4 regions of the Brachybacterium tyrofermentans genome follow, and region 4 is predicted to be linked to each of the others. Evidence: riboswitches for the same ligand, from Rfam matches in the RefSeq annotation. Region 4 holds a riboswitch; each other region holds the start of a gene.
What was found. Region 4 has a riboswitch for thiamine pyrophosphate ahead of ABD093_RS16765 (YkoF family thiamine/hydroxymethylpyrimidine-binding protein). Riboswitches for the same ligand answer to the same signal wherever they lie in the genome.
Positions count from the first base shown of each region.

Region 1 (7,340 bases), on a different contig from region 4:
CTCTCTTCTCAGCAGTGGCCCTGGCACGACTGTGTCCAGGGGTAGACGTCCCTACCCAGAATGGAGTGCAGCAACGACCAGCAATGCACCCTCGCCCCAGGATTCGGGTTCTTCGAATCTCCCGCCCGCCCCGAACTTCGGCGGTGTCCCCAACGGCTATCCCCAGAACGGCGCCCCGCACGGCTACCCGGAGAACGGCGCGCCCGGCATGCCGCCGGTGCCGCCGGTCACGACGGGAAAGAAGAAGGGGCTCATCGCTGCCGGCTGCGGCTGCATCGTCCTCTTCCTGATCGTCGTGGGAGGCTGCTCGGCGATCGTCTTCTCCGGCGGCGACGATCCGACGTCCGCGGAGACCTCGGCCGCCGAGCCGGCTGAGGCCGACCCCGTGGAGGCGGAAGAGGCCGACGCTCCTGCCGAGGAGGCCGCCACCGACGACGTTGTCGAGGAGGAACCCGCCGTCGAGGAGGAGCCTGCCGCTGAGCAGCCTGCCGCTGAGGAGGCACCTGCCGAGAAGGAGTCCACTCAGGAGGAAGCTCCGGCCGGTGACGACGTCCCCGCCGAGCACACCTCGGCGCTGAACAGCGCGCAGAGCTACTCCGACCTGCTGCACATGTCGAAGCAGGGCCTGTTCGACCAGCTCACCTCCGAGTATGCGGACCAGTTCTCCGACGAGGCCGCGCAGTACGCCGTGGACAACGTCGACGCGGACTGGAACGCGAACGCGCTGGCCTCCGCCGAGAGCTACTCGGAGACCATGCACATGTCCAAGGCGGGCATCTACGACCAGCTCACCTCGGAGTACGGCGAGCAGTTCCTGGCCGAGGAGGCGCAGTACGCGATCGACACCATCGAGGCGGACTGGAACGACAACGCTCTGCAGAGCGCCCGCTCATACCGGGACTCGATGGACATGTCCCCGGAGGCGATTCGCGATCAGCTGACCTCCGAGTACGGGGAGCAGTTCACGCAGGAGCAGGCCGACTACGCCGTCGAGCACCTCGACGACTGATCTGCTGCGGTCTCGGGCCGCACGCCCAGAACGCGGGGTCCCTGCCACAGCAGAGGCCCCGCGTTCTCGTGGGTCAGCCGAAGGAGTCGACGAACGCCTCGACCTCCGCGCCGACCTCCGCATCCATCTCCTCGTCGGAGATGCTCGCCGTGCCGTCGCCGTCCTGCGGGCCGTAGTCACCGAAGCTCGCATGGCTCGCGCCCTCGATCTCGACCAGGGTCGCCGTCCCGGGCAGCAGGTCGCGCGCATCGGCGATCTTCTCCGGGGTCGACAAGCCGTCCTCGCTGCCGGCAAGGCTCAGCACGGGCAGCACCCTCTCGGAGAGATCGTTCGCGCAGTAGGAGCCCAGCAGCAGGAGGGCATCGGCGTCCCGGGCGACCTGGCAGGCGCGCACCCCGCCCAGGGAGTGCCCGCCCACGATCCAGCTGCCCACCTCCGGCAGATCGGCGGTGAAGGTGTCCAGGCCGCGGCGGTCGAACAGAGCCAGATGCAACCAGGGCTTCACGATCACCACGGTCATCTTCTGCTCGGTCACGAGGTCCGCGAGCCGTGCCGCATAGGCGTCGGCCTCGACCTTCGCCCCCGGATAGAACACCAGGCCCGTCGCGGAGGATCCCGCCCCGGCGGGCTGCAGGATCAGCGAGGTGCTCGACTCGGTGACGCTGACCCCGGAGTCCTCGACGACCTGTCCGAGCGGGCCCTGCTCGGCCTCCATGAGCCCGAACCGGCTCCACGCCAGGAGCAGGGCGCCGGCGACCACCACGAGTGCGAGCAGCGCGGCGAGCAGGAGGAGCGCCCAGCGGCGGGCCTGACGGAGGATGGTCATGGGCCCACGGTAGGGCAGCCGGGTCCTGCCCTGTCTTCGACCTGGCACTCGACCATGTGGACGGCGCTGCTGTGTGGACGGCACCGCTGCGAATGGAGGGACCTCAATCCGGTGCGGATCTCGCTCGTGAGGACCTCGGGCTGCTCGAGAGCTGCGAAGTGTCCGCCGGCGGTCGCCTCCCGGTAGTGGATCAGATCGGAGTAGGTGTCCTCGATCCACTGTCGAGGCAGTCTTGGAATGTCGCGGGGGAACACGGTCACCGCGACCGGCACTGAGGGCTTCGGCCCGGAGAGGCTGGCCGTGCTGTTCTCCCAGTAGATGCGCCCGGCCGACGCGGCACTGTTGGTGAACCAGTAGAGGGAGATGGCGTCGAGCATGACGTCGGTGCTGAGCGCATCCTCCGCACGTCCGTGATTATCCGTCTTGGAGTGGAACTTCTCGTAGATCCAGGCGGCCTGTCCGGCCGCGGAATCCGCCAGAGCGAATCCCACCGTCTCGGGCTTCGTCGCCTGAACATGGTTCGATCCGCCGAGGGTGCCCGTGTAGAGGGCGATGGATTCCACGGCGCGGCGCTCTGAGGGCGAGAGCGACTCGGGGATCCGTGCGGGGACCGCGTAGGGGGTGTTCAGGTGGATCCCGAGGACCCCCGCCGGTGCCAGCGTCGCGAGGGCCGTCGTCACCATGGCACCCCAGTCTCCGCCCTGAGCGGCCCATCTCTCATAGCCGAGCCGCTCCATCAGCTCCGCCCAGGCAGCGGCGATCCGAGCGACGTCCCATCCGGTCTCGGTCGGCTTCTGGGAGAAGCCGAATCCGGGCAGGGACGGGATCACGACGTCGAAGGAGTCCTCGGCGTCACCTCCGAAGGCCACCGGATCGGTGAGCGGGCCGATCAGCTCGAGGAAGTCCGCGTTCGACCCCGGCCAGCCGTGGGAAAGGAGAAGAGGCATCGAGTGCGGATTCTTCGACCTGACATGGATGACGTGGATATCCACGCCATCGATCGTGGTCAGGAACTGGGGGAAGCGATTGAGCTCGCGCTCGAACCGACGCCAGTCGTACTCCCGCTCCCAAGAGTCGATCAGTGCTCTGGCCTCCTTGGTGCGGACGCCCTGCGACCAATCCGAGACGGTCTCCGGATCAGGCCATCGGGTTCTCGCGAGTCGCTGCTTCAGGTCATCGATCTCTGAGGCCGGTACGGAGACGGTGAACGGTCGGATGAGGTCTGCGCGTGCAGAAGTCGATGGGGACATAGCGCTGCTCTCCTCGAGGGTGAGCGGTGCAACGGAGCGTTGCACAGCGGTGTGCAATCTACGTCGCTGCACACCCGTGTGCAATAGTGGGGCGATGCAGAACCGATCGGACCGGGCACGCTCCACAGAGGACACCCGCACGCGCATCCTCGACGTCGCCCTCGACGCTCTGGGTCAGAACCCTGATCTCGGCATGGGCGAGATCGCCTCCTCCGCCGGGGTGGTCCGTCGCACGGTCTACGGCTACTTCCCCACCCGCGGGGACCTCGTGCGCACCCTCGCGCAGAGGGCCGCGGAGGAGGTCGGTTCCGTGCTCGACGAGGCGATCGCCTCCCACGATTCGGCCGAGAGGGTGTGGGCCGATTTCATCGCCCGCCTCTGGCCCGTGGCGCACCGTTACAGGGTGCTGCTGAGCCTCCGGCGCGGCGAGCATGGCGACGAGATCCATGCTCTGCTGGGGCCGGTCGACGAGACCCTCGCCGACCTCGTGCGCCGAGGACAGGACAGCAGGGTCTTCGGTGAGCATCTGCCCGCGCACGTCCTCAGCCAGGTGGCCTTCGCCGCCGTGTTCGCCATCGCGGATCGGAACCGTGTCGGCGAGAGCCTCAGTGCGAGCGCGGCGGCGATGACCAGCCTGCTCATCCTGGGAGTTCCCGAATCACGTGCGCAGGAGCTCTCAGATATCCAGGGATGACGAGGTGGGCCACGAGTCTCCGGCCCGCCCCGCCCCCTGTCCGCCGTCCCGTTCTGCTGGACGATCTCAGGCGTCGGTGCCGGAGCCCACAGGAATCGATGGGTCCGGCAGGTACACGGTGCCGCCCGCCGCGCGGAACTCCTCGGACTTCATCTCCATGCCCTGCCGGGCGATCTCCGATTGCGCCGAGGCGTCGCCGTAGGTGTCGCGGATGTCCTGGGAGAGGCGCATCGAGCAGAACTTCGGGCCGCACATCGAGCAGAAGTGCGCGGTCTTCGCCGGCTCAGCGGGCAGGGTCTCGTCGTGGTACTCCTCGGCGAGCTGCGGATCCAGGGACAGCCCGAACTGGTCCCTCCATCGGAACTCGAAGCGGGCCTTCGAGAGCGCGTCGTCCCGCGCGATCGCGCCGGGATGTCCCTTGGCGACGTCGGCCGCATGGGCGGCGATCTTGTAGGTGATCACGCCGGTCTTCACGTCATCACGATCCGGCAGGCCCAGATGCTCCTTGGGGGTGACGTAGCAGAGCATCGCCGTGCCGTAGCGGGCGATCTCCGTGGCCCCGATCGCCGAGGTGATGTGGTCGTACGCCGGGGCGATGTCGGTGACCAGCGGGCCCAGCGTGTAGAACGGTGCGCCGTGGCACAGCTCCTGCTGCCGCTCCACGTTCTCGCGCACCAGGTGCAGCGGGATATGCCCTGGGCCTTCCACCATGACTTGCACGTCGTGCTCCCAGGCCCGCTCGGTGAGCTCGGCGAGCGTGTCGAGCTCCGCGAACTGGGCCGCGTCGTTCGCATCGGCGAGGGATCCCGGCCGCAGTCCGTCGCCCAGGGAGAAGGACACGTCGTAGCGGGCGAAGATCTCGCACAGCTCGTCGAAGTGCTCGTACAGGAAGTTCTCGCGGTGATGGGCCAGGCACCAGCCGGCCAGGATCGACCCGCCGCGCGAGACGATCCCGGTGACCCGGTTCGCCGTGAGGGGCACGTACCGCAGCAGCACCCCGGCGTGGATCGTCATGTAGTCCACACCCTGCTCGCACTGCTCGATCACGGTGTCGCGGAAGATCTCCCAGGTCAGCGCATTCGCCTCCCCGTCGACCTTCTCGAGAGCCTGGTAGATCGGCACCGTCCCGATCGGCACGGGGGAGTTGCGCAGCAGCCACTCGCGGGTGGTGTGGATGTCGTCCCCGGTGGACAGGTCCATGACGGTGTCCGCGCCCCAGCGGGTGGCCCACTCGAGCTTGGAGACCTCCTCGGCGATCGACGACGTCACCGCCGAGTTGCCGATGTTCGCATTGATCTTCACCAGGAAGGCCTTCCCGATGATCATCGGCTCCGCCTCGGGATGGTTCACGTTCGCCGGGATGATCGCGCGCCCTGCGGCGAGCTCGCTGCGCACCAGCTCCACGTCGCAGCTCTCCCGCAGCGCGACATAGCGCATCTCCGGAGTGATCTCGCCGCGCCGGGCGTAGTGCATCTGTGTGACCCGGGTGCCGATGGGGGAGCGCAGCGGGGCGCGGCGGGCACCGCGCCACTCGGCGCTCGCCTCGCCGCGGCGCATAGCGCCCCGGCCGTCGTCGGACAAGGATCGGTCGCGGCCGACGTACTCCTCGACGTCGCGGCGGCCGACGATCCAGTCCTCCCGCATCGGCGGCAGTCCCACCTCCGGTTCGCACCCTGGGCCGGCGGTGCGATACACCGCCAGCGGCGGGTTGGCGGTGCCATCGGGAGCATCGTCCTGGAGGACCCGGGTGATGGGCACACGGATGCCATGGGCGGGATCCTCGAGCACGTCGAGGCGGTGGGTGGGGTAGTTCTCCAGTCGTGCGAACTTCTCAGGGCGTGCGGACATGGCGCTGCGCTCTCCTTCTTCCTTCGCCGGCATTATCCGGGGCAGGTTCATTCGGTACTCGGACTGCGACAGTCCGATCTCAGCCCGTTGCATCGGGCACCCGAGGGATCGGCGACGATAGTAGCACCCGTCTCGACCGTGAGGATGCTCGAGCGGCTCGCCGCTGCCTCCCCTCGCGGTCGCCGGCCGCGAGGGGAGGCAGTGGATCTGGTGTGGCGCGTGCGAACGGTCCGGACTGCGATCCCGGAGTGGGGGAGGTGGGCCTGGTCGGCGACGAGGTGCCCTGCCCGTCGGCCTGGAGCGTCAGGACGGTCGAGCGTCCGCGCAGGCAGTGTTGGCTACGCTGGGAGTCGCGGCGCTGCCACCCCGGCGCGACCCTCCGTGGAAGGCGGCCCCATGACCCTCACCGACCTGCTGGACGCCCTCGATTCCGGCCAGGCCATCCCGGCGAACTCCCCGTTGCACGCGGTCATGCACGCCACCAGCCAGGAGGCGCTGAAGGTCACGGGAGAGCTCAACGGCGGCTATCACGAACCCTCCCGGGTGCGAGAGCTGCTCGCCGAGCTCACCGGCCGTGAGATCGACGAGAGCGTCACCCTGTTCCCGCCCTTCACCTCCGACTTCGGCAAGAACATCCACCTGGGCAAGCGCGTGTTCCTCAACGCCGGCTGCCGCTTCCAGGACCAGGGCGGGCTGCACATCGGCGACGACTGCCTCATCGGGCACAACACCGTGATCGCCACCCTGAACCACGACCTCGCCCCGAGCCGCCGCGGCGACCTCCACCCGGCCCCCGTGACGATCGGGAACAACGTGTGGATCGGCGCGAACGTGACGATCCTGCCCGGCGTCACCATCGGGGACGACGCCGTCATCGCCGCCGCCTCCGTCGTCACCAAGGACGTGCCGGCGAAAGCGCTCGTCGTCGGTTCGCCGGCCCGGGTGATCAGGACCGTCGAGGACTGAGAGCTACGCGCCGAAGGCCGTCGCCTCGCAGCGACGGGATGGCACCCACCAATTGGCGGGTGCCCCGCTACCTTGGGGCTTATGGCTCTTGAATTCCAGCGTTCGACGATCGCGGCTGTGCGCGCCGCGCTGCCCGAGCACCAGGTGATCGAGAAGCCACGCACACCGGCGTGGCTGAACCGGCCCGGATCGACCGACTGCGGAGACGCGTGGCCCCTGGTGAGAACGATCTACCGCCAATTGGCTGCGGCGGACCTCCCGGAAGTCATGCCCCCACGGGAACGGCGCAGCCTCGATGCAGTCATTCTCGGCCCCGACGGGCACAGCCGCATTCTCGAGGTCGACGAGACACAGCATTTCAATGAATTCCGTGCGCTCACCCTTCAGCCCTACCCGGCCTCTGCACGGACCGCGTTCGATCGACAGGACTGGATCGATCGCTCGCGGGCCAAGACGCGGCTCGAGGGCGGCGGTTTCGGGGCGCGGAAGCCTCCGCTCTTTCCTGGCCAGCACGGCCGTCATCGGCAGCGGGCGTTCCGTGATGCGCTTGCTGATCTGCTTCCGCCCCTCCATGGCTGGGAGCCGACGCTGCGCATCCACCACGGCGAAGCACAGAGCTGGATAGACGACGTGGACGCCCCGGGGCGGATGCGAGAGCTGCTCGCCGAGAAGCTGCCTCGGGAACAGAACTCCTAGGAAGCCCCAGGGCGTTAACCTCGATGTTTCATCGGGGTTGTGAGCGGGGGC
Region 1 covers NZ_BAAAIR010000005.1:1,020-8,359, forward strand. Annotated here, with positions in the region: gene ABD093_RS01030 (Ltp family lipoprotein) at 209-1,009, shown strand; gene ABD093_RS01035 (alpha/beta hydrolase) at 1,083-1,835, opposite strand; gene ABD093_RS01040 (epoxide hydrolase family protein) at 1,832-3,085, opposite strand; gene ABD093_RS01045 (TetR/AcrR family transcriptional regulator) at 3,180-3,779, shown strand; gene thiC (phosphomethylpyrimidine synthase ThiC) at 3,846-5,627, opposite strand; TPP riboswitch at 5,629-5,739, opposite strand; gene ABD093_RS01055 (sugar O-acetyltransferase) at 6,024-6,593, shown strand; gene ABD093_RS01060 (hypothetical protein) at 6,675-7,289, shown strand.
Region 1: another riboswitch for thiamine pyrophosphate. It lies ahead of thiC (phosphomethylpyrimidine synthase ThiC); the one in region 4 lies ahead of ABD093_RS16765 (YkoF family thiamine/hydroxymethylpyrimidine-binding protein).

Region 2 (7,564 bases), on a different contig from region 4:
GTGCTGTGAGGCCCGACGCCCCGTTCTACGTCGGCACCACCCGGCCCTCCCGGATCGGCTGGACCCGCATCGGCCTGACGGTGCTGGCCGGCGTGATCGCCACGCTGCTGATGTCCTCGCGCAGCAGCGTGGCCGCCGGCCTGCTGATCGCGTTCCTGTTCGTCCTGCTCACGCTGTGGACCTGGATGGGTCAGCATGCGCGGTTCGTGGTCGACGAGCGCGGCCTCACGGTGAGCCTCGGCGGCTTCCTGCCGCGCAAGCCCTGGCCGCTGGCGGACTTCCGCACCGTGCAGTACCGCACGCTGGGGGCCTCCACGGTCGGGGTGACGCTCGGCGGGTACGGCTGGCGTCGGGGCCGGGCCTCCGCGTCCACGGCCGCGGAGCTCACCCCCGTCGGCAGCCGGAAGATCTACACGACCGGCCAGGCGCAGCAGCCGTACCGGCTGCTGGTGACCCGCGCAGGGAAGATGGTCGAGATCGTCGGGCGCTCGGGGACGAACTATGTGATCTCCCCCGAGGACACCGAGGCGACCGCCGCCGCGATCGACCAGGCGATCCGCGCCCGACGGTGACGCGAACCGCGCCCGTCGGTGACGCGAACCGCGCCCGTCGGTGAGACGGCTAGACTGGCGGGGTCATCCACTGACAGGGGAGCACCTCCACGGTGCTGAGAGTGCGCGAACCTGCGCAGACCCTCGAACCTGATCCGGCTCGCGCCGGCGTAGGGAGTCGGGACATCCGCGCGGGGCCACCGGTCCTGTGCGCCCCTTCCGTGCAGATGGAAGGAGAAGTGATGACGCGTTTCCGCACCCTCGACCTGATGGTCACCGTGCTGATCGGGGCGGCCTTCGGGGTCGCCTATCTGGGATACGGGCAGCTGTACACGCTGATCGGTCCGTTCACCGCCGCCTTCAAGCCGGCCGAGGGGCTGCTCGCCGGGATCTGGTTCCTGCCGGGCATCCTCGCCGCGCTGCTCGTGCGCAAGCCGGGCGCCGCTCTGTTCGCCGGGCTGCTGGCCGCGGTGCTCTCGATGCTGCTGGGCAGCCCGTGGGGCTGGGGCACCGCGATCTCCGGGCTGATGCAGGGCGGCGGCGTCGAGCTCGCGTTCCTGCTCACCCGCTATCGGCGCTTCACGCTCCCGGTCGCGATCCTCGGCGGGCTGCTCGCCGCCGTCCTGGAATGGGGCTGGGAGAAGGTCATCTACTACCCCGAGATGAGCTGGCCGTTCTCCCTGGCCATGCTGGGGGCGTTCCTGGTCTCCGGGGCGCTGCTGTGCGGTGTGCTGGGCTGGGCGGCATCCCGCGCCCTGGCGGCGACCGGCGCGGTGGACTCCCTGCCCTCCGGTCGTGAGCATGCCCGCATCGCCGAGGCCTGAGACGATCTCTGCGCAGTCGTCCCCGGCAGCGCTGGACGGCCTCACCTGGCGCCCGCTCACCCGGCGGGAGCCGACGATCGCTGGGCTGGATCTCGTGATCCCTGCCGGCCAGCGCGTGCTGCTGGCCGGGGCGAGCGGGAGCGGCAAGTCGACGGTGCTGCGCGCCCTCGCGGGTCTGCTGGACGAGGAGACCGGCGAGGGCAGCGAGCTGGTCCCGCCCCCGCGACGGCCCGGCGAGCGCGGACTGCTGCTGCAGAACCCCACCCATGCGCTCGTGGCCGCGACCATCACGAGGGATGCCGCCTTCGGACCGGAGAACGCCGCCCTGGACCGCCCGGAGATCCACCACCGCGCCGAGGACGCCCTCGCGTCGGCCCGGGTCGATCTGGATCCCTCCCGCGCCCCGCTGGATGTCAGCGGCGGACAGCAGCAGCGCATCGCCCTGGCCGGGTCGCTCGCGCTGGGTCCCGATCTGCTGCTGCTCGACGAGCCGACGAGCATGCTCGACCCCGCGACCGCACAGGAGGTGCGCACGGCGATCCTCGAGGCCGCCGAGGGCCGCACCCTCGTGCTCGCCGAGCACCGCATCGAGCCCTGGCTGCCCCACGTCGACCGGCTGGTGGTGCTCGGCGACCAGGCCCGGATCCTCGCCGACGGGGACCCGGAGGAGGTGCTGCGGGAGCGGCGGGAGGTGCTCGTCGAGGCGGGGGTGCTGGTCGAGACGGAGGCGCTGGAGGACGTCGCGACGTCGGCTGCACCGCAGCACGGGGCCCCGGCAGAGGCTCCAGACGGTGCTCCGGTGGCGTCACTGCACGGGGTGACGGTGCCGCAGCACGGCCTCCGCACGCCGGTCGATCTAGCGGTCCACGCCGGGCGGTTGACCGTGCTCACCGGTCCCAGCGGGGCGGGCAAGACGACTCTCCTGCGCACGCTGCTCGGGGCAGGTGCCCCGGAGAGCGGCACCGTGGCCCGCCCGCCGCGCGAGAAGATCGCGTCGGTCCCCCAGGACCCCGAGCACTCCTTCGTCGCCACCGCTGTGCGCGGCGAGCTGCTGGCCTCCCCCTGGGCGAACGACGAGAAGCTGGCCGACGAGCTGCTCGAACGCGCCGACCTCGCCCATCTCGCCCGGGCCCATCCCTCCCGGCTCTCCGGCGGAGAGCAGCGCCGCGTCGCGATCGCCGCAGCCCTGGCTCAGCAGCCGTCCCTGCTGGTGCTCGACGAACCGACGGTGGGGCTCGACGCCCGCCGCCGACGCGCCGTGCTGGACCTGCTGGACGAGGCGAGCCGCCGAGGCTGCGCCGTGCTGGTCGCCACCCACGACGCCGAGCTGATCGCGCGGGCCGATGACCACCTCGAGCTGCCGGGCTCCGCGCAGGATGAGCTGCCCCCGGTCCCCCGCCGACGGATCCCGGCCGACGCCCTGAACCCGCTGACGCTGAGCCTGATCGGGATCCTCGCCGCGATCGGCTCCTTCGCCGTGCACAGCTGGCAGGGCGGGCTGCTCTCCCTCGTGCCGATCGTGCTGCTGGCGCCGCTGGCCGTGCGCTCGGTGCGAGGCGCGGCGCTCCGGCTCACCCCGATCCTGCTCTCCGCCGCGGGCCTCGCCTGGACCACGGCCCTCCTCGGTGATGCCCCCGCGCTGTCCGGACCGGCCTGGCTGCTGGGCCTGCGGGAGGCGGCGCGGATCACGGTGTTCGTCGCCCCGGGAGTGCTGGCGCTGGGCAGCGTCGAGGCGACCGCCCTCGGGGACGCCCTCGGCGGCCGCCTGCGACTCCCCGCCCGGCCGGTCGCCGCCGCCGTGGTCGCGCTGGTCCGCGCGGGGCACCTGGGCCGGCAGTGGGAGATCATCCTGCGCACCCGCATCCAGCGCGGGCTCGGCTCCGCGGCCTCCCCGCGGCTGCTCGCGAGCGCGACCCTCGCCCTGCTGGTGGTCACGCTGCGCGGCGCGGAGCAGCAGGCGCTCGCGATGGACGCCCGCGGCTTCGCGACGGCGACGCATCGCACCTGGGCGGAGCCCAGCCGGTTCGGCCGGGCCGACGTGCTCGGTCTGCTGCTCGCGATCGGACTTCTGGCGTGGCCGCTGCTGGCCGAGCTGCTCGTCACCCGCTGAGGCGACACGGCCCTTTGCTCGCCGTAACCTGGGACGATGACCGAGAACTCAGAGGACGCCATGCCCGAGGACGAAGCCGTCGTGGCCCTCGCCCAGTCGATGCTCGATGCCGCCCGGAACGGGGACTCCGCGCAGCTGCTGCCGGTGATCGACCAGGGTGCCCCGGTGGATCTGCGCGACGGCGACGGCAACACCCCGCTCATGCTCGCGGCCTATCACGGGCATGCGGAGCTCGTGCGCGAGCTCGCAGCCCGCGGCGCCGACGTGGACCTGGCCAACGACCGCGGTCAGTCACCGCTGGCGGGCGTCGCCTTCAAGGGCCATACCGCCGTCGCGCAGGTGCTGCTGCAGGCCGGGGCCGACGCCGACCTCGGTGCCCCGAGCGCCCGTGAGACCGCGCAGTACTTCCAGCGCGCGGAGATCATCGCGCTGCTCGAGCAGGCCGGCTGACGCTCAGCCGTTCGGTGGCGGAACGCCCTCAGTCGTGCGGGTGGCGGAACACCATCGGCACGTGCTCGATGCCGGCCTCGAGGAACACGGGGCCGACGGTCTCGAAGCCCATCCCCTGGTACCAGGTCTCGAGGTAGGCCTGGCCGTCGATGTGCACAGGCTGCTCCGGGGCGAGCTGCGCGGTGAGGTCGAGGGCGGCGCGCATGATGCGGCGCCCGAATCCCGCGCGCCTCTCCTGCGCCCGCACCGCCATCCGGCCGATACGCATCGACCCATCATCCTCGCGCAGCACCCGCACGTGGGCGACCGGCTCCCCCTCCAGTCCCGCGGCGTCGGCGTCGGGGCCCGGCACCTCGATCCACAGCAGGGCGGTGGTGGGCTCCAGGTCCCGACCGTCGAGGTCCGGGTCGGTGGCCTTCTGCTCGATCGAGAAGACGTCCTGGCGCAGCTTGGCCAGGAGGTACAGGGTGCGGGGGTCGATGCCGGCGACTGCGGACTGCTGGAGCCGGAGGCGGGTATCGGGGGTGCGAGATGCTGCGGTCATGGCGACACGCTACGGGACGGACGGTCACGGAGCGGTCTCGTAGCGGTCTCGGGAAGAAGCATCGAGATGCTCGTGACAGCAGGTGGGCACGCTGCTCCCGCTCAGGCGTTCTGCGCGACCAGTCGTGTCATCGCCGCGCGCCACTCCTCCACCATGCGCGGACCCCCATGGCCCTCATCCTCGATCATCACCAGCTCGCTGCCCGGCCATGCCCGGTGCAGCTCCCAGGCGGTGAGCGCCGGGCCGGAGACGTCCCGTCGTCCGTGGATCAGCACGCCCGGGATCCCGGCCAGACGGGACATCCCGCCCAGGAGTCCGGAGCCCGGCTCCGCGCCCCAGCGCACCGCCCAGTCGGCGACGAAGCCGTCGTGCGCCCAGTAGTGGGTGACCAGCCGGGCGAAGGCACGACGCTCGATGCGCTGCTGCTCGTCGGCAGGCGTCTGGGGGCTCGAGCGCTCGAGCGCGCCGGTGCCGATCCGGATGTGCTCGTCCTCCCAGGTCATCCAGGCCTCCGCGGCGGCGTCGACGAGTGCGGGGTCAGCGTCAGGACCGTCTGCGCAGAGCAGCTGACGATAGGCCTCGACCAGGCGCTGCTCCGTGCCCCGACGATAGGGGCCGTGCCGCTCGGCGAACGTCGCCAGGGCGTCCCAGCCCTCCGGGAAGACGGCCCCGATCCCCTCGGTGATCCAGTCCACCTCACGACGGCTGGTGCTGGTGACCGCGAACAGCACCACGCCGAGCACCCGCTCCGGATGCGCCTGGGAGTAGGCCAGCGCCAGGGTGCTCCCCCAGGAGACGCCCTCGACGATCCAGGCGGAGATCCCGAGGTGCTCACGCAGCAGCTCGAGATCGGCGACGAGGTGCGCAGTGGTGTTCGCCCCGAGGTCCACCGCCCCCGATATCCCGGCCGACGGGGTGGAGCGCCCCGCGCTCCGCTGGGAGAGACCGATGATCCAAGAGCGGTCCGCCGGGGCGCTGCGCCGGTAGCCGGGGCTCAGGCGGCCGCCGGGGCCGCCGTGGAGGTAGAGGACGGGCACGCCGTCGCGGTTCCCGCTCTCCTCCCAGAAGATCTCGTGGCCGTCGCCGACGGCGAGCAGACCCTCTGCGAGGACGGGAAGGGGGTCGGTGCCCGAGGAGCTCATCCGAGGAGTCTACGGACGCGCGGGCAACGCCCAGGTCGCCGCCGGATGCTCCCGGGTCCAGGTGGCCCGGCGCGTGCGGACGCTCTGGCAGCGGGGGCACCAGAACACGGTGCGGGCGGCCATGTCGGCGCTGCGGATCACCGTGCCGCACGCACGGCAGGGCAGGGTCTGGCGGTGGTAGACGTAGAACGACTTCTCGCGCGGGACCACGTCGGGGTCCTCGTCGCCGTTCTGGCGGGTGCCGCGGGAGCGCTCGAGGATCCGCGCCTCGATGTCGCGGTGCTCGGGCTGCGTGGTGACGATGCGGCCGGTGCGCGCCCCGTACTCCATGAGCGGCACGAGATCCTCCCAGATCCCGTCGACCATCCCGCGGGTCAGGTCGCGGCCGGGGACCGTCGGGTCCAGCCGGGCGCGGAACAGCACCTCGGCGCGGTAGATGTTGCCGATCCCCGCGACGACGTCCTGGTTCATCAGCAGGACCCCGATCGCGGTGCGGGAGGCGAGCACCCGGTCCACGAAGCGGCGGGGGTCCGCGTCGGCCCGCAGCGGATCCGGTCCCAGCCGGTCGATCACCGCCTGCCTGCCGGCGGCGTCGACGACCTCGCAGGCGGTGGGGCCGGTGAGATCGGCGATCCCGTGGGCGCCGGCGAGCCGCAGGCGAGTCGTCGGCCGCGGCACGATCCGGCGCCAGTCCGAATCGCCGCCAACGCCATCGCCGTCGGCCCCGCCGTCGAGCCCCTCCTCGCGCTCCCCGACCCGCACCCGCGGGGCGCCGATCGCATGCGCCGAGGAGAACCCCTCGTCGCCGGCGAAGGTCCACGAGCCGTACAGACCCAGGTGCACGCGCACATAGCGGGTCACCGGGGCGCCGGGATCGACGGAGGCGTCCGGGACGAAGGCGAGGAAGAGGTGCTTCCCCACGGCCTCGGCATCCGCGAGCACCCAGCCGTCGAGGTCCGCCGCCTCGGAGAACCTGCCCTGCGGGCTGGACGTGCGGACCCTCTGATCACCGAAACCGGCCCGCAGCGCCGCTGCGAGCCGGTGGACGGTGTGCCCCTCGGGCATCAGGCGCCGGTGGGCGCGGCTGCGGAGTCGGACCCGTAGCCGCCGGTCTCCTCGTAGCGGGCCATGAGGTCGATGCGGCGCTGATGGCGCTCCTCGCCGGTGAACGGCTCGGCGAGGAAGAGGTCGATGAGCGACTCCAGCTCGTCCTCGGAGTGCTGGCGGGCGCCCACGGAGATCACGTTGGCGTCGTTGTGCTGACGGGCCAGGCGGGCGGTGTCCTCGTTCCAGACCAGGGCGGCGCGCACCCCGGTCACCTTGTTCGCAGCGATCTGCTCGCCGTTGCCGGAGCCGCCGATGACGACCCCCAGGGAGCCGGCATCCGCCACGACCGCCTCGCCCACATCGGTGCAGAACGGCGGGTAGTCGTCGAGGGCGTCATAGGCGTGGGCACCGTGGTCGGTGACCTCGTGGCCCTTGTTCTGCAGGGCTGCGACCAGGCGGTTCTTCAGCTCAAAGCCGGCGTGGTCGGTACCGATGTGCACATGCATCAGGAGAGGTCTCTTTCTCTGGGGAGGATTCGGGCGGGATCAGCAGGCGGCGGGATCAGCCGGCGATGGGATCAGCAGGTTCAGCTGAAGTCGACGCCGCCGGTGCGGGAACGCTTGAGCTCGTAGAAGCCCTCGAGGGACGACAGGGTCTCCAGGGCGTCGAGGAGGCGGCCGGCGTCCTCTCCCTTGGGCGCCGGGGACACGACGGGGCCGAAATAAGCTGTTCCCGCATCGCCGAAGGAGATCACCGGGGTGCCGACCTCGTCGCCGACGCGGGAGATCGCGCCGTCGTGCGAGGCGCGCAGGGCCACATCGGTCGCGTCGCCGGCGACCGGCTCGTAGGCGCCGATGAGCTCGGCGGGGAGCTCCGCGGCCTCGAGGGCGGCGACG
Region 2 covers NZ_BAAAIR010000046.1:344,111-351,674, reverse strand. Annotated here, with positions in the region: gene ABD093_RS15670 (hypothetical protein) at 6-572, shown strand; TPP riboswitch at 638-745, shown strand; gene ABD093_RS15665 (ECF transporter S component) at 794-1,375, shown strand; gene ABD093_RS15660 (ATP-binding cassette domain-containing protein) at 1,353-3,485, shown strand; gene ABD093_RS15655 (ankyrin repeat domain-containing protein) at 3,522-3,935, shown strand; gene ABD093_RS15650 (GNAT family N-acetyltransferase) at 3,964-4,479, opposite strand; gene ABD093_RS15645 (alpha/beta fold hydrolase) at 4,581-5,621, opposite strand; gene ABD093_RS15640 (Fpg/Nei family DNA glycosylase) at 5,631-6,686, opposite strand; gene ABD093_RS15635 (ribose-5-phosphate isomerase) at 6,686-7,174, opposite strand; gene ABD093_RS15630 (mycothiol-dependent nitroreductase Rv2466c family protein) at 7,255-7,564, opposite strand, start outside.
Region 2: another riboswitch for thiamine pyrophosphate. It lies ahead of ABD093_RS15665 (ECF transporter S component); the one in region 4 lies ahead of ABD093_RS16765 (YkoF family thiamine/hydroxymethylpyrimidine-binding protein).

Region 3 (7,564 bases), on a different contig from region 4:
CCTGCCGCCCAACGGCATCGTGGGCGTCATCGGCCCCAACGGCGTGGGCAAGACCACGCTGTTCAAGACGATGGTGGGCCTGGAGCCGATCGACGACGGCGAGCTGAAGATCGGCAAGTCCGTGCAGATCAGCTATGTCGACCAGAACCGCGAGAACATCGACCCGGAGAAGAACCTCTGGGAGGTCGTCTCCGACGGGCTGGACTACATCCAGGTCGGCAAGGTCGAGATCCCCTCACGCGCCTACGTCAGCCAGTTCGGCTTCAAGGGCCCGGATCAGCAGAAGAAGGCGGGGATCCTCTCCGGTGGTGAGCGCAACCGCCTGAACCTCGCACTGACCCTCAAGCAGGGCGGCAACGTGCTCCTGCTCGATGAGCCCACCAACGACCTCGACGTGCAGACGCTCGGATCGCTCGAGAACGCCCTGCTGGAGTTCCCCGGCTGCGCCGTGGTCGTGTCCCACGACCGCTGGTTCCTGGACAGGGTCGCGACCCACATCCTGGCCTACGAGGGCACGGAGGAGGACCCGGCGAACTGGTACTGGTTCGAGGGCAACTTCGAGTCGTACCAGGCCAACAAGGTCGATCGTCTCGGTGCGGAGGCCGCTCGTCCTCACCGCATGACCTACCGTCGCCTGACCCGCGACTGAGGGCCCGCTCCTCGCGGAGAGAATCCCTTGCCGAGCGCCCCACGATCGATCACCTGGTGATCGGCCGTGGGGCGCTCGGCGTTGAGTCGTCGTGCCGTTGTGCCGTCGAGCTGTCAAGCCATCGGGCCGACGGGCCGGATGCTGTCCGTTCCTGCAGGCGGGAACCACCTCGCCATCCGTCCAGAAAGTTCTTGCAGGAGAGGGGCGTTCGGCGCGTCCGACCGACGGCCGCGAGCCTCGCATCGACGCAGGCTGTGAACCAGGATTCGGCGGCGTGCGCGGCCTGCCGTCCGCGCGCAAGATCGGCGCAAGGGGAACGGTGATCCCGGGTACCCTACGAGCATGAAGCCGCTCTCCACGATCACGGTGTCCTCGGAACTCCCCGGTGCCCTCGAGCCCCTGCGCGAGCTCGCCCTGAACCTGCGCTGGACCTGGCGGCGCCAGACCGCCGACCTCTTCCGCGCCCTCGATGCCGACGCCTTCACCGCGAGTGGCGAGAACCCGATCGCGATGCTCTCGCGCGTGTCGGCGGGACGGCTCGCCGAGGCCGCCCGTGACGAGTCCTTCCTGGGCCGCATGCGCTCCGAGGTCGGCGACCTGCGCACCTACCTGGAGTCCGGCCGCTGGTTCCAGCGCATGGTCCCCGGCGCCTCGGCCTCCGGCGCTACGGCCACCGGTGCCACTGGGACCCCGTCGGTCGCCTACTTCTCCATGGAGTTCGGGATCAGCCCGACGCTGCCGATCTACTCCGGCGGCCTGGGCATCCTGGCCGGTGACCACCTGAAGTCCGCGTCGGACCTCGGCGTGCCGCTGGTCGCCATCGGTCTGCTCTACCAGTGGGGCTACTTCTCGCAGTCGCTGGACCGCTCGGGCTGGCAGCAGGAGAACTACAAGCACAACGACCCCGAGAAGCTCCCCGTCGAGCCCGTGCACGGGGCCGACGGCGAGCAGCTGACCGTCGCGGTCGTCCTCCCCGACGGCCGCGAGGTCACGATTGCGCTGTGGAAGGCCCAGGTGGGCCGGATCCCCCTGCTCCTGCTGGACACCAACCTCGAGGTCAACGACGAGGAGGCCCGGCAGATCACCGATCGCCTCTACGGCGGCGACCACGAGCACCGCATCGTCCAGGAGATCGTGCTGGGCATCGGCGGCGTGCGCGCCGTGGAGGCGTTCGCCGCCGCGACCGACGTCCCCGCCCCGACCGTCTTCCACCTCAACGAGGGCCACGCCGGCTTCTCCGGTCTCGAGCGCGTGGGCCGGTTGATGCAGAGCGGCGCGGGCTTCTCCGAGGCCGTCGCCGAGGTGCGAGCCGGGACCGTGTTCACCACCCACACGCCGGTGCCCGCGGGCATCGACCGCTTCGAGGCGGATCGCCTGCGCCAGTACCTCGGCGCCGACGACTCCGGCATCTCCCGGCTGATCCCGGCGCTGCCGGTCGAGGCCGCCCTCGCCCTGGGCATCGAGGAGGGCGGGGACATCTTCAACATGGCCCAGCTCGGCTTCCGCATCGCCCAGCGCTCCAACGGCGTCGCGAAGCTCCACGGCGCCGTCTCCCGCGCCATGTTCCAGGATCTGTACCCCGGCTTCGACGTGCCGGAGGTCCCGATCGGGTCGGTCACCAACGGCGTGCACCGCCGCACCTGGACCTCGTCGGTCATGGACGACCTGTTCAAGAAGGCCCTCGGCGATGTCGACGTCTCCTCGCTCAGCGACTGGAGCGCGCTGTCGACCCTTAGCGACCACGAGCTCACCGAGGCCCGGGACACGCTGCGCGAGTCCCTGGTGACCATGGCGCGTTCCCATGTCCGGGAGTCCTGGCTGCGCCGCGGCGCGGACGCGGCCGAGCTCGCCTGGACCGATCACATCCTGGATCCCAAGGCGCTGACCATCGGCTTCGCCCGTCGCGTGTCCACCTACAAGCGGCTCACCCTGATGCTCAGCGACCCCGAGCGGTTCACGCGCATCCTGCTGGACCCGGAGCGTCCCGTCCAGATCGTCATCGCCGGCAAGTCCCATCCGGCGGACCGCCCCGGCAAGGAGTTCCTCCAGCAGCTGGTGCAGTTCGCCGACGACCACGGGGTGCGCCACCGGATCGCGTTCCTGCCCGACTACGACATCGCGATGGCCTCCGTGCTGATCGCCGGATCCGACGTCTGGCTGAACAACCCGATCCGTCCCGAGGAGGCCTCCGGCACCTCCGGGATGAAGGCCGTGCTCAACGGCGGCCTCACGTTCTCCGTCTCCGACGGCTGGTGGGACGAGATGAAGGACGACGAGGCCGGCTGGACGATCCCCACCGCGGGCGTCGAGGACCAGTCCGAGCGCGACCGGCTCGAGGCCGAGGCGCTCTACGAGATCCTCGAGGGCCGCATCGTGCCGCAGTTCTACGAGCGCGACGCCCGGGGCCTGCAGCACACCTGGATGACCACGGTCCGGTCCTCGCTGGTGGCGATCGCTCCGCAGATCACCGCGGCCCGCATGGTGCGCGACTACGTCACGGAGCTGTACCTCCCCGCCGCCCGCGCCGCCTCCGCGTTCCGCTCGGATCTCTCGCTCGCCTCGACGTTCACGGCGTGGAAGGCCGATGTGCAGGCGGCCTGGTCCGGCGTGCGCGTCTCCGCGGTGTCGCTCGAGGGCGCCGTCGATCGTGCGGCCTCCAGCAGCTCCGAGAGCTCCAGCCGCGCCGAGATCACCAGCGGCGCCGAGATCACCAGCGGCGCCGAGATCTCCCTCGTGGCCCAGGTAGATCTCGCCGGTCTTCGCGCTGAGGACGTCCTGGTCGAGGCGGTCCTGGGCGCGGTCGACGCCGAGGGTGAGATCATCGACGCCCAGTTGATCCCGCTGCAGAGTGAGGAGAACGGCCGGTGGACCGCTCGTCTTGCGCTCTCCGTCCCCGGCGAGGTGGGATACACCGTGCGGGTCACCCCGCAGCATCCGGTGCTCGCGCACCGTGCAGAGCTCGGCCTGGTCGCGACCGCCTGAGCAGCCCGCAGCATCCGAACGGAAGGTCCCGACCCCGTGCCGACTCGTCGTCAGCTCCTGCTCTCCTCCGCGGCGATGGGGGTGGCCGGGATCGGGGCCCTCACCGGGTGCTCCGAGGAGGCTCCCCCGGACGTCGATGATGCCGACACCCTGCGGATGCGGGTGTGGGACGACGCCGCGGCCTCCGCCTACGAGACGTCCATGGCCGCCTTCTCGAAGGAGTCCGGCATCGACGTGCACGTCGAGGTGATGGGCTGGGACGACTACTGGAAGCAGCTCCCGCTGGATGTCGCGGGGGAGTCCCTGCCGGATGTGCTGTGGATGAACACGGCGAATCTCGCGGAGGCTCATGCCAGCGGTCAGCTGATCGAGGTCGGGGAGGTCGTGGCCGATGCGGCCGCGCAGTGGGAGGAGTCCGCCACCGACCTCTATCGGATCGACGACGCCCTGTGGGGCGTGCCGCAGGTCTGGGACCGGAGCATCCTGGTCGCCCACCAGGAGCTGGTCGAGGCCGCGGGAGGGGACGCCGCGGAGCTGCGTTTCGAGCCCGGCGCCGAGACGGACAGCCTCCGTGACCTCGCCCGAGAGATCACGGTGGACGGTGAGGGCCTGCATCCCGGCGACAAGGGGTTCGACCCCGCGGCTCGCGCGGCGTTCGGGTTCAGCGCGCATCCGGACCGATCGGCGGTGCTGGGACCCTTCATCGCCGGCCACGGCGGCGCCTGGCAGGACGAGAAGGGCGCCTTCACCTTCGCCTCGCAGGAGGGGATCGAGGCCGTGCAGTACCTCGCGGACCTCACGGCGGGCCATCTCGCGCCCGACGGCGCCGAAGCGGTCACCGACGAGACCCTGTGCCAGAGCCTGTTCGTCGAGGGCAAGCTCGGCCTCCTGCAGACGGGAACCTACGACCTCCATGTCCTCGCCGAGGGGATCAAGGAGGCGTTCCCCTGGTCCGTCCACCCACCGGTCGCCGGGGCCGAGGGGCCGCGCCCACTGGTGCACGCGGTCGCGGCGGTCGGGATCACGCCCGACGACGATGAGGAGCGCGAGGAGGCGATCGGGGAGCTGCTGAGCTGGCTGGGGAGCGTGGAGGGACAGCGGCCGCTCGCGGAGAACCGCCTCGGCATCCCCGCCCACCGCGATCTCCACAGCGTCTGGCAGGAGGAGTGGAAGGCCGACGGCGTGGACGTCTCCGTCCTGGCGGAGGCGCCCGGTGACGTGGCCCTCCCGGAGACCGGGAACCGTTCGGCGGAGGGCACAGGGGCAGCGCTCCCGATCATCGCCGAGGTCTTCACCGGCACAGCGACCGCCGCCGATGCGCTGCCGAAGGCTCAGGACGCGGCGGAGGACGCCACCGGCTGATCCGCTCAGTCCGTGGCAGGACCCTCGCGGGTGGCACGGACCTCGATGAAGAGCTCATCGGGGTCGAGCCGTCCCGCGGTCTCCACGATCACGACGACCATGTCCGAGCTCGCCCAGGTCTGATGCACCTCTCCCGGCTCCCAGAAGGCCGCCTGCCCCGCGGAGATCGGTCGGCGCGAGCCGCCGTCGGCCGAGACCTCCCCGTGCCCGCTGAGGACCGCGAAGACCTGCCGCATCCCGGCCGGGTGCTCGCCGAGCGTCCCACCGGCGGCGAGGTGCGCGATCTGGACATGTGCGCGCTCCGCGTCCGTGATCCGCGGCAGGAAGTCCATCGCGACGCCGCTGCTGGCGAAGGCGGTGATCTGCTGCCTCGGAAGGGTCACGATCCTCATGCGGTCATCGTACGGCGGGGGCCGAGGACCGTCGGGCGCCACCGTGGCCGCGCTGACGGACCCTTCGCCGGCCGGACCACGGGCCTGCCTATACTGGCCCGCGGACACGGGGTGCGCCGTCCGGCGCTGAGATCACACCCGTGGAACCTGATCTAGTTCGTACTAGCGAAGGGATGTCCTCAGTGGCTCCGTCGTACCCTGCCCGAATTCCCCGCGTGCTGTCGATCGCCGGCACCGACCCCTCCGGAGGAGCCGGCACCGCTGCGGACCTCAAATCCATCACGGCGGCCGGCGGCTACGGCATGAGCGTGGTGACCGCGCTGGTCGCGCAGAACACCCGCGGAGTGCGCGATATCCACGTGCCGCCGGTCGCCTTCCTCGACCAGCAGCTGCGCGCCGTGAGCGATGACGTGCAGATCGATGCGGTCAAGACCGGGATGCTCGGCACCGCCGCGATCATCGCGACCGTCGCCGCCTGGCTCGACGAGCATCCGCCGCACATCCTGGTGGTGGATCCGGTGATGGTCGCGACCAGCGGGGACAGCCTCCTGGAGCCGGACGCGGAGCAGGCGATGATCGACTTCTGCGCCCGCGCCACCGTGGTCACCCCGAACATCGAGGAGCTCGCCCGGCTGGCGGGGACGGAGCGCGCGGCCGACGAGCAGGAGGCGCTCGCGCAGGCCCGGCAGTGGGCCGCACGGACCGGGGTCGCCGTGGTGGTGAAGACAGGTCATCTCGAGGCTCCGCAGGTCACGAACACGTGGGTGGAGCCCGATGGTCTCGAGCACCGGGTCGACTCGGCGCGCCTGACCTCGACCAGCACCCATGGCACCGGATGCTCCCTCGCCTCAGCGCTCGCGACACGGCTGGGCGGCGGCGGGACCCCGCAGGCGGCTCTCACCTGGGCCACGCAGTGGCTCCACGAGGCGATCGCCCACGGGGAGGCGCTGCGTGTCGGAACAGGCCACGGTCCCGTGGACCACTCCCACCGCGCCCGCAGCCTCGAGGCGGCAGGGGAGTCGACCCCCTGGCTCGAGCCCGGCCGGATCCCGGCGACGCTCGAGACCCCGGAGGACGTGCCGGCCCTCGCGGCGGTCGGTCCTCACGCGGGCACCCCGGATCCCACCGACGCCGGCGCAGTCGGACCTGCCCTAGAGCCCGCCGTCGCACCGGCCGGACCCTGGACGCGCGCCTTCTGGTCGGCGGGGGAGTCCCTCGCGCGAGCCGTCGCGGACTCGGACTTCGTGCGCGCCCTGGTCGACGGCAGCCTCCCCGACCGGGAGTTCTCCTTCTACCTGGCTCAGGACGCGCTGTATCTGCGCCGGTACTCCCGGGCGCTCGCGGCGCTGTCCGCTGCGTCGAGCGAGCCCGAGGCTCAGGTGTTCTGGGCGCATGGCGCGGCGAACTGCCTCACCGTCGAGTCCGCTCTGCACCGCAGCTGGAACGGCGACCGGGAGGAACCCGAGATATCGCCTGTGACCAGTGCGTACACCGACTTCCTGCTGGCCGCGACCCAGGGCGAGGACCGCGTCGTCGCCGCAGCCGCCGTGCTGCCCTGCTACTGGCTCTACGCCCAGACCGGGGCCACGCTGCCGGCTGTCCCGGAGGGCCACCCGTATGCGGACTGGCTCGACACCTACCGCGATCCCGACTTCGTCACCGCGACGCAGGGCGCCCTCGACCTGATCGAACGGGAGCTCTCCGCCGCCGCGCCGGCGGCACGCTCCGCAGCCCTTCGCGCCTATCTCGTCGCCTGCCGACACGAGCTCGAGTTCTTCGACCAGGCACTGCGCCTGGCGGCGCCGGCTCCCCAGAGGCACCGCGCCCTCGCTCTGGACGGTGCGCTGTGAGCGCCCCCGCCACGCCCCGACCCGACGTCGAGCGACTCCCTCCCCAGGGACGGGCAGCGCTGCGGGCCGGAGTGGTCGGCAACTGGATCGACAACATCCACGTGTTCCTCCCGCTCACCGCGCTCGCCCCCGCGATGATCGTGCTCGCCGGTCCCGCGGCGGCGGCCTCGACGGGGTCCCTGATCGTCGTCGCGATGCTGCTGGGCCGTCCGATCGGCGGAGTCGTCTTCGGACGCATCTCCGATCGGCTCGGGCGCACCCGCACCACGCGGGTCGCGATCGCCGGCACCGCCGCCTGCGCGCTGGTGATTGCCGCCATGCCCACCCAC
Region 3 covers NZ_BAAAIR010000046.1:310,212-317,775, forward strand. Annotated here, with positions in the region: gene ettA (energy-dependent translational throttle protein EttA) at 1-649, shown strand, start outside; gene glgP (alpha-glucan family phosphorylase) at 992-3,631, shown strand; gene ABD093_RS15505 (ABC transporter substrate-binding protein) at 3,668-4,993, shown strand; gene ABD093_RS15510 (cupin domain-containing protein) at 4,999-5,385, opposite strand; TPP riboswitch at 5,483-5,576, shown strand; gene ABD093_RS15515 (bifunctional hydroxymethylpyrimidine kinase/phosphomethylpyrimidine kinase) at 5,559-7,235, shown strand; gene ABD093_RS15520 (MFS transporter) at 7,232-7,564, shown strand, end outside.
Region 3: another riboswitch for thiamine pyrophosphate. It lies ahead of ABD093_RS15515 (bifunctional hydroxymethylpyrimidine kinase/phosphomethylpyrimidine kinase); the one in region 4 lies ahead of ABD093_RS16765 (YkoF family thiamine/hydroxymethylpyrimidine-binding protein).

Region 4 (7,564 bases):
ATCGCATCAGCGCCTATGACCACTCCCTCCAGCCCGGCATCCCGGACAAGGGCCGGGTGCTCACGGCGATCAGCACGTTCTGGTTCGAGCAGCTGGCGGACATCGTCCCGAACCATGTGATCTCCGCGAGCGACGTGCCGCAGGCCGTCGCCGGGCGGGCGCTGCGCTGCCAGGGCCTGGACATGGTGCCGCTGGAGTGCATCGCCCGCGGCTATCTCACCGGATCGGGTCTGGCCGACTACCGCGCCGGCGGCTCCGTCGGCGGCCACGTGCTGCCCGGCGGTCTGGTGGAGGCCTCGCGCCTGGACCCCGCCATCTTCACGCCGTCCACGAAGGCCGAGGCCGGCGAGCACGACGAGAACATCACCGTCGCCCAGGCCCGCGACCTGTTGGGGTCCGAGCTCACGGATGATCTGGAGGAGCTCACGCTCGCCGCCTACGAGAAGGCGCGGACGATCGCCGCCGAGCGCGGCATCCTGCTCGCCGACACCAAGTTCGAGTTCGGCCACTCGCGCACCGACGGCACCCTGATGCTGGGCGACGAGGTGCTCACCCCCGATTCGAGCCGCTTCTGGTCCGCGGACACCTACGTCGAGGGCCGCACCCAGCCCAGCCTGGACAAGCAGTTCGTACGGGACTGGCTGACCTCCCGCGCCTCGGGCTGGCACAAGGGCTCGAACACTCCCCCGCCCGAGCTGCCCGCCGAGGTCATCGACCAGACCCGGGCACGCTACGTCCAGGCCTACGAGCGGCTCACCGGCCGGTCCTTCTGACCCGCTGAGCAGCCCGAACCCTCGGGATCAGCTGAGCACCACCACGGTTCCGATCGCTGTCGCCACGGCGACCGCGAGCAGCAGGTCCGCCCGATCGCACGGGACCGGGCGCCAGATCGTGCGCGGCCCCTCGCCGAGCCCCCGGGACTCGAGGGCGAAGGCGAGACGTTCCGCGCTGCGGATCGCGTCGACCAGCAGGGAGAAGGCGCACCGCACGAGCTGCCGGGGGCGGAGCCTGCCCACCGTGCCGTCCGTCCGCACCGGCAGGCGCGCCCGATGGGCACGCGTGATCGTCGCCCAGCGCGAGGGCAGATCATCCAGAAGCCTCCGGCCGGCCAGCAGGGCATAGGCGTACCGGGCCGGCAGGCGGGCATGCTGCTGCAGGCTCACCATCGTGCGGCGCGGATCGGTGGCGCGGGCCACGGCGAGCGCCCCGAGCCCGATCACCAGGGCACGCAGGGCGAGCGCCGTTCCCAGCACGAGCCCCTCCTGCGTGACCCGTACCGGCAGCTCGGGCCACGGTTCGCGACCGGGCCGGCTGAGCACGTTGACCGTGAACACCCCCACGGCGAACACCATGAAGGGCACCTGCCCCCGCAGCAGCGCGAGCGGCCGCATCCGACAGCCGGCGAGCGTCGCCGCCATGAGCAGCACGTACAGCGCGACCAGCGGCACCGGGTCGGTCAGCGCGATGCACACGATGCTCAGCGCCGTGAGCAGGCCGAGCAGCACGGTCGGGTTGCGTCGGGACAGCCAGCCGTGCGGCACGAGAGGCGGGTCGGCCGTGCCCGCTCCTCCCCTGTCCTCGCCGGCGCGCTCTCCCCGGTCGTCGCGCTCGGGCCTGCCCGTCTCCGCCGAGGGGGACGCGACGAGCCCGGCCCGACGCAGCAGGTCCGCGTCGGCCAGCAGCTGCGCCGGTGGCATCGGACCGTGCACGCGACCATCGGCGAGCACCGCCACGGCGTGCGCCTGCTCGACGGCCCGCAGATCATGGGTGGTCATGACTACGGCGCGCCCGTTCGCCGCGCTCTCCCGCAGGAGCTCGTGCACGGAGTCCTGGGCCGCCTGATCCAGCCCGAACCCGGGTTCGTCGGCCAGGAGCACGGGGCGGCCGGTGAGCAGCATCGCGCCGAGGGAGAGTCGCCGCTGCTGCCCGCCCGAGAGCCGGTAGGGGCTCGCCTCCGCCCGGTCATCCAGCGCGAGCTGCTCCAGCATCTCGCCCACCGCGGCCTCCTCCGCGCCGGACGCCCGGAGCTCTCCGACCACGGTGGAGCTGATGAACTGGGCCTCGGGACGTTGGAAGACCAGTCCGGCTGCGGCGCCGGAGATGGCGCCTGCATGGGGCTGGTCCAGTCGCGCGAGGGCGGTCAACAGGGTGGACTTGCCGGAACCGTTGCGGCCGACGACCGCCAGCACCTGACCGGATCGCACCTCGAGGTCGACGCCCTCGAGCAGTCGCCGGCCCTCGTAGCCGAGCGCGACCCCGTCCGCGGTCAGCAGCGGTCTGCCCGGGTCGGCCGCACGGCCCGGCGCCACCGTCTCCTCAGGGGTCTGCTCCTGCTCAGAGGCCCGGGATCCTCGCGGCGCAGCAGGCGGAATGCCGGCCGGGGTCGCTGCCTCGGCTGGCTCGTCGAACGATTCCTCGGGCGGCCTCTCGAGCATTCTGTTGAGCGATCGCTCGAGGTCGCGAGGAAGCCAGCATCCTTCCGCGCGCAGCGTCGCCCCGTGCCGGAGGAGCACCTCGTGCGTCGGCCCGTCGGCGAGGACCCGCCCGGAGCGATCCAGCGCGATCGTGCGCGGAGGGAGGGCGGCGAGGCCGTCTGCGCCCGCCCACTCGTCGAGACGGTGCTCGACGAGGATCGCCGCGGTCTCTCCGTCCTGCAGGGCCGCCTGGACGCTCCCACGCACCGCGGCGATGCCGCCCGCATCGAGCATCGCGGTGGGTTCATCGAGCAGGAGGAGCCGGGGCTCTGCGGCGAGCACCGCGGCGAGTGCGGCGCGCTGCAGCTGCCCGCCCGAGAGGGTCGAGGCCTTCCGGGATGCGAGGCCTTCGGCGCCGGCGGCAGTCAGCGCCGCGTGCACCCGACCCCCGATCTGTGGGGCCGGGACCTGACGGTTCTCCAGCGGCAGGGCCACGTCGTCGGCCACATCAGGCAGGCAGACCCCGCTGGCCGGGTCCTGCCCGAGATAGCCGACCGTGCGCGAGGCCGCGACCACACCGTCGGCCACCGGGTCGATCCCGCCCACGCGGATGCTCCCGGTGACGCGGCCGTGCTGGTGCGAGGGGATCGCGCCGGCGAGGGTGCGTAGCAGCGTCGACTTCCCGGCCCCGCTCGGGCCGATCAGCAGCACGTGGTCCCCGGCCGCGAGGGTGCCGCTCCACGGTCCGACCCCGTCCCCCGAGGGCAGCACCACCTCGAGGTCCTCTGCCTCGAGGAGTGAGGCAGAGGGGGTCGCGGTGGTGGAGTTCGAGGTGGCGAAGTTCGCGGTGGAGCGGTTCGAGGTGGAGGCGACCGCGCCCCTCGACTCGCCGTGCGTGGTCTCAGCGGACACGTCGCTCCACGACGTCCTGCGCCTCGTGCGGTGCGGCGCCGATCGCGAAGTCGTCGAGCACTCCCGTGCGCCGCAGCGCACCGACGATGGTCTTCGCGAGCAGCCCGCCGAGAACGATCCCCGAGAGCACCTGCACGCCCAGGCGCAGCTCGAGCAGATCCTGCCCGTACCAGCCCATCCGATATGCGGTCCAGAAGAACACGAGCGCGGCGCCGAAGGCGCCCGAGGCGGCGAACACGCCCCAGCCGAAGCGACGGTACCGGGTCAGGGCGAAGGGCAGCTCGCTGCCGATCCCCTGCAGCAGCGCCGAGAGCACCAGCAGCGGGCCGACGGGGCTGCCCAGGAACACCACCTCGACGACCGCCGCGATCAGCTCGGCGAGGATGCCGCTGCCGGGCCGTCGGAGGATCGCCACGGCGATCGGGCCGACGAGCAGCCAGGACCCGAACAGGACGTGCTGGGCGAGGTCGCCCGCGGGGCCCATGGCGATCGCAAGGCCGTTCCATGCCTGGACGAAGACCCAGTACAGGAAGCCGAACACGACGCCGAGCACGACGACCAGCACGATCTCCCGCAGGGTGAAGCGGGACCGCCTGCGGGTCGGGCCCGCCTGCACCGCGGTCATCGGGTCACCTCGTCCAGGGTGCGCGTGGCGTGCGAGGGGCTGTTCAGCGAGATCGTGAGGTGGCTGGTCACGTGCTGGACGCTGCGTCCCACCAGCAGCCATCCGGCGATCGCGGTGGCCAGGACATCGCCGACGTCGCCCTCGAGGCGGGTCACGAAGTGCTCGGATCCGCGGAAGGTGCCCAGCTCGCGGGCGTGGTCGATCGCGGCGTAGATGTCCCGCATGTGGTCCGGGAGCGTCCCGTCGGCGAGAACCTGGTCGGCCAGTGGGTACAGCGCCCATTCCGCCGAGGCGTAGCGGCCCGTACGGCGGGGCTCGGGGACCTCCACGCCGCGGGGCCCGGCACCGCCGGGCAGCTCGCAGGCCACCTCTCCCGGGCATCCCCGGGACAGCAGCACGGAGATCGTGGCGTGGTGCTCGGTGCGGGCGAGATCCTCGGCGAGGTCGATGAGATAGCGCTGCAGGTGCGCCTCGTGGCCGCCGACGTAGGTGGAGACGTCCCCGGTCTCGCGCACGAGGCCGGTGTCGTCGAGGCGGGAGAGGATGCCGCGCAGGAGCGACGCGTAGTCGTCGGCCATCACGGCGGCGCTCACCCGGGCGCCGACGCCGAAGCCGAGCGGGGTCGCGGTGGGGTCGGCGGCGTGTTCCGTGGGATTCGCGGCGTTCTCCGTGGGATCCGCGGCGTTCTCTGCGGGATCCGTCGCGTTCTCTGCGGGAGCGGAAGCGGGCCCCGAGGCGGCAGGAGGAACGCTCCCGGGAACAGGGGGTGGGAAGGAGACGATCATGGTCCGTGCCTTTCACGAAGGGCACGGGCACACGGCGGATCTCGCCCGGCGGAGCTCCCTGCGCCGGCATGATCCGGGTCAGGTTCTACGGTCGGAGTTGGAGAACTCCCTCTCAGCCCGGCCTACCGGACTCCCGTGCACGGGGCCACTGTAGACGGCACCGTGGGCTCGCCGACCATCACGTCCACGGCGCCCGGCGCCCGCATGGTCGTGGACGCGGGCGCGGGCGTAAGTCGTGGGTGCTGTCGCGGTCGAGGTCCAGAGCTCAGTGCTCAGAGCTCAGAGCTCAGAGCTCGACGATGCCGTCCTCCGGCCAGTCGCGCACCTCGGTGCTCTCGGGCGAGAGCGCACCCGACTGGCGCAGGAAGATCGGTCGACCCGCGGCGCTGGCCACCGCGTCGTGGACCGGCAGGGCCACGCGCGGGCGCACCGCACGCAGGAAATCGATGGTCTCGGACATCTTGGACCACGGCGCCACCACGGCGAAGGCCAGGGCGTCGATCCCATGGAACTCCTGCAGTGGCTCCAGGGAGTCCCCCGTGATCCCGAGCTGCGGCCCGCCTCCGGCGGAGAGCACGAGGCCCACGTTGCCCACGCGCGGGATATCGGGATGGATGATCGCGTGCTGACCGCCCGCCGCCGCGATCCGCAGCGCCTCGTGCCCGTCCAGCGCCGGGAACTCATGGGCCTCGCCCGCGCTGAGCGGCAGCAGGCGCTCGGTCGAGATCGCGGCGCCGTCCTCGCTGCTCTCGGCGAGCTGCGCGGCGGTCTCCGGCTCGGCGATCACGACCGCCTGCGCACTCGCGCCCAGGACGTGGTCCAGCAGGCCGCGATCGAGATGATCCGGATGCTGATGCGTGATGGCGACGGCGTCGACGCCCGCGAGCACCTCGTCATCCAGCGTTCGCACGGCGTCGGCGCTGAAAGTCCCAGGGTCCACGAGGACCCGCCGCCCGGCCATCTCGACGAGCAGGCAGGAGTGGACGAGGTGACGGATCTTCATAGCTGCCTCCAGGGTCTGCGGAATCGGATGCCCCCACCGTACGACCACGGGACCACCACGCCAATGCCCTGCGGAGACGGCTCGGCTCCCTTGCCGATCCAGCTCGATTCCCCTGTACAGCCGGCACGACTTCCCTGCCGATCCCTCTCGGTACTCCGGCGGATCCGGATCACGTGGGCACTCCCCCGCCGAATGCCCCCGGCTCGGTACGATGGGGGCGTCGGCACCGATCCGTCGGTGAGCCCGGGAGCTTCTCCCGCCCCGCCCTGCAGAATCATCCCGTCCGGCCCGCCCCGAGCGCGGCCGTCGTCCTCCAGGAGAACGCCCATGCCCCGCGTCGTGGTCCATGTCATGCCGAAGCCGGAGATCCTCGACCCCCAGGGCAAGGCCGTCGCCGCGGCCCTGCCCCGCCTGGGCTTCGAGGGCATCAGCTCCGTGCGCCAGGGCAAGCGGTTCGAGCTCGAGGTCGAGGGCGAGGTCACCGACGAGGTGCTCGCCTCCCTCCGCGAAGCCGCCACCACCTTGCTGTCCAACCCCGTGATCGAGGACGTCATCGCCCTCGAGGTCGAGGATCCCGCCACGGAGGGCCAGGCCTGATGCGCGTCGGTGTGGTGACGTTCCCGGGCACGCTGGATGACCGCGATGCCCTGCGTGCCGTGCGGATCGCCGGCGCCGAGCCGGTCGCGCTATGGCACGGCGACGACGAGCTCGCCGATGTCCAGGCGGTCGTGCTGCCTGGAGGCTTCTCCTACGGCGACTACCTGCGCGCCGGGGCGATCAGCCGCTTCGCGCCCGTGATGGAGAAGGTCGTCGACGCCGCCAACGGCGGTATGCCGGTGCTCGGCATCTGCAACGGCTTCCAGGTGCTCTGCGAGACCCACCTGCTGCCCGGCGCGATGATCAAGAACGCGCACCGCTCGTTCATCTGCCGCGACCAGCCGCTGCGGGTCGAGAACACGCGCACCGCCTGGACCTCCGACTACCAGCAGGACCAGGTCATCCGGGTTCCGCTGAAGAACCAGGACGGGCAGTACGTGTCCGACGAGCGCACGCTCTCCCAGCTCGAGGACGAGGGCCGCGTGGTGTTCCGCTACGCCGCCGGCGCCACCCACGGTCCGGCCGGCTTCGAGTCCAACCCCAACGGCTCGCGCAACGACATCGCCGGCGTCACCAACGCCGCGGGCAACGTCGTGGGCCTCATGCCGCACCCCGAGCACGCGGTCGAGGCCGGCTTCGGGCCCGACGAGCCCGGCGCGGGGACCCGTACCGGCACTGACGGCCTGGGCGTGTTCACCTCGGTGCTGCGCAGCCTCGTCGCCTGAGACGCGGCGCCTCCCCCGGCATCTCGCCTGTGCCTCCGCACAGTGCAGTGGTGCCTCCACGCCGTGGAGTGGCGCCCCCACACAGTGCAGTGGCGCCTCCGCACAGTCGAGTAATGCGCCCTGAGGACCGATCCCGGCACGAACATCGGTCCTCAGGGCGCAGAACTCGGGAGCACGGCGTGCGCCCCGCGCTGACGTCCGACCGGCACTACTCGGCCCGCACTGACCGTCCTGCCCTGCTCGTCCAGCGCTACTCGGCCCGCACTGACCGTCCTGCCCTGCTCGTCCAGCGCTGCTCGGCCCGCGCTGACCCTCCGGCACCGCCCGACCCGCCCTGCTCGTCCAGCGCTGCTCAACTCGCACTGCTCGACCGGCCCGGAGTCCAGCCGACGGGGTCGGACGCAAGGCGGCGTCAGACGCGCTCGGCGGAGAGCACCGTGAAGCGACGGTCGCGGGCCCGCTGACGCACCGGACCGACGCGACGCTCCACCTCGGTGCGGTAC
Region 4 covers NZ_BAAAIR010000048.1:122,007-129,570, reverse strand. Annotated here, with positions in the region: gene ABD093_RS16780 (phosphoribosylaminoimidazolesuccinocarboxamide synthase) at 1-773, shown strand, start outside; gene ABD093_RS16775 (ATP-binding cassette domain-containing protein) at 801-3,326, opposite strand; gene ABD093_RS16770 (ECF transporter S component) at 3,316-3,951, opposite strand; gene ABD093_RS16765 (YkoF family thiamine/hydroxymethylpyrimidine-binding protein) at 3,948-4,736, opposite strand; TPP riboswitch at 4,775-4,883, opposite strand; gene ABD093_RS16760 (MBL fold metallo-hydrolase) at 5,023-5,739, opposite strand; gene purS (phosphoribosylformylglycinamidine synthase subunit PurS) at 6,067-6,336, shown strand; gene purQ (phosphoribosylformylglycinamidine synthase subunit PurQ) at 6,336-7,061, shown strand; gene ABD093_RS16745 (class I SAM-dependent methyltransferase) at 7,474-7,564, opposite strand, start outside.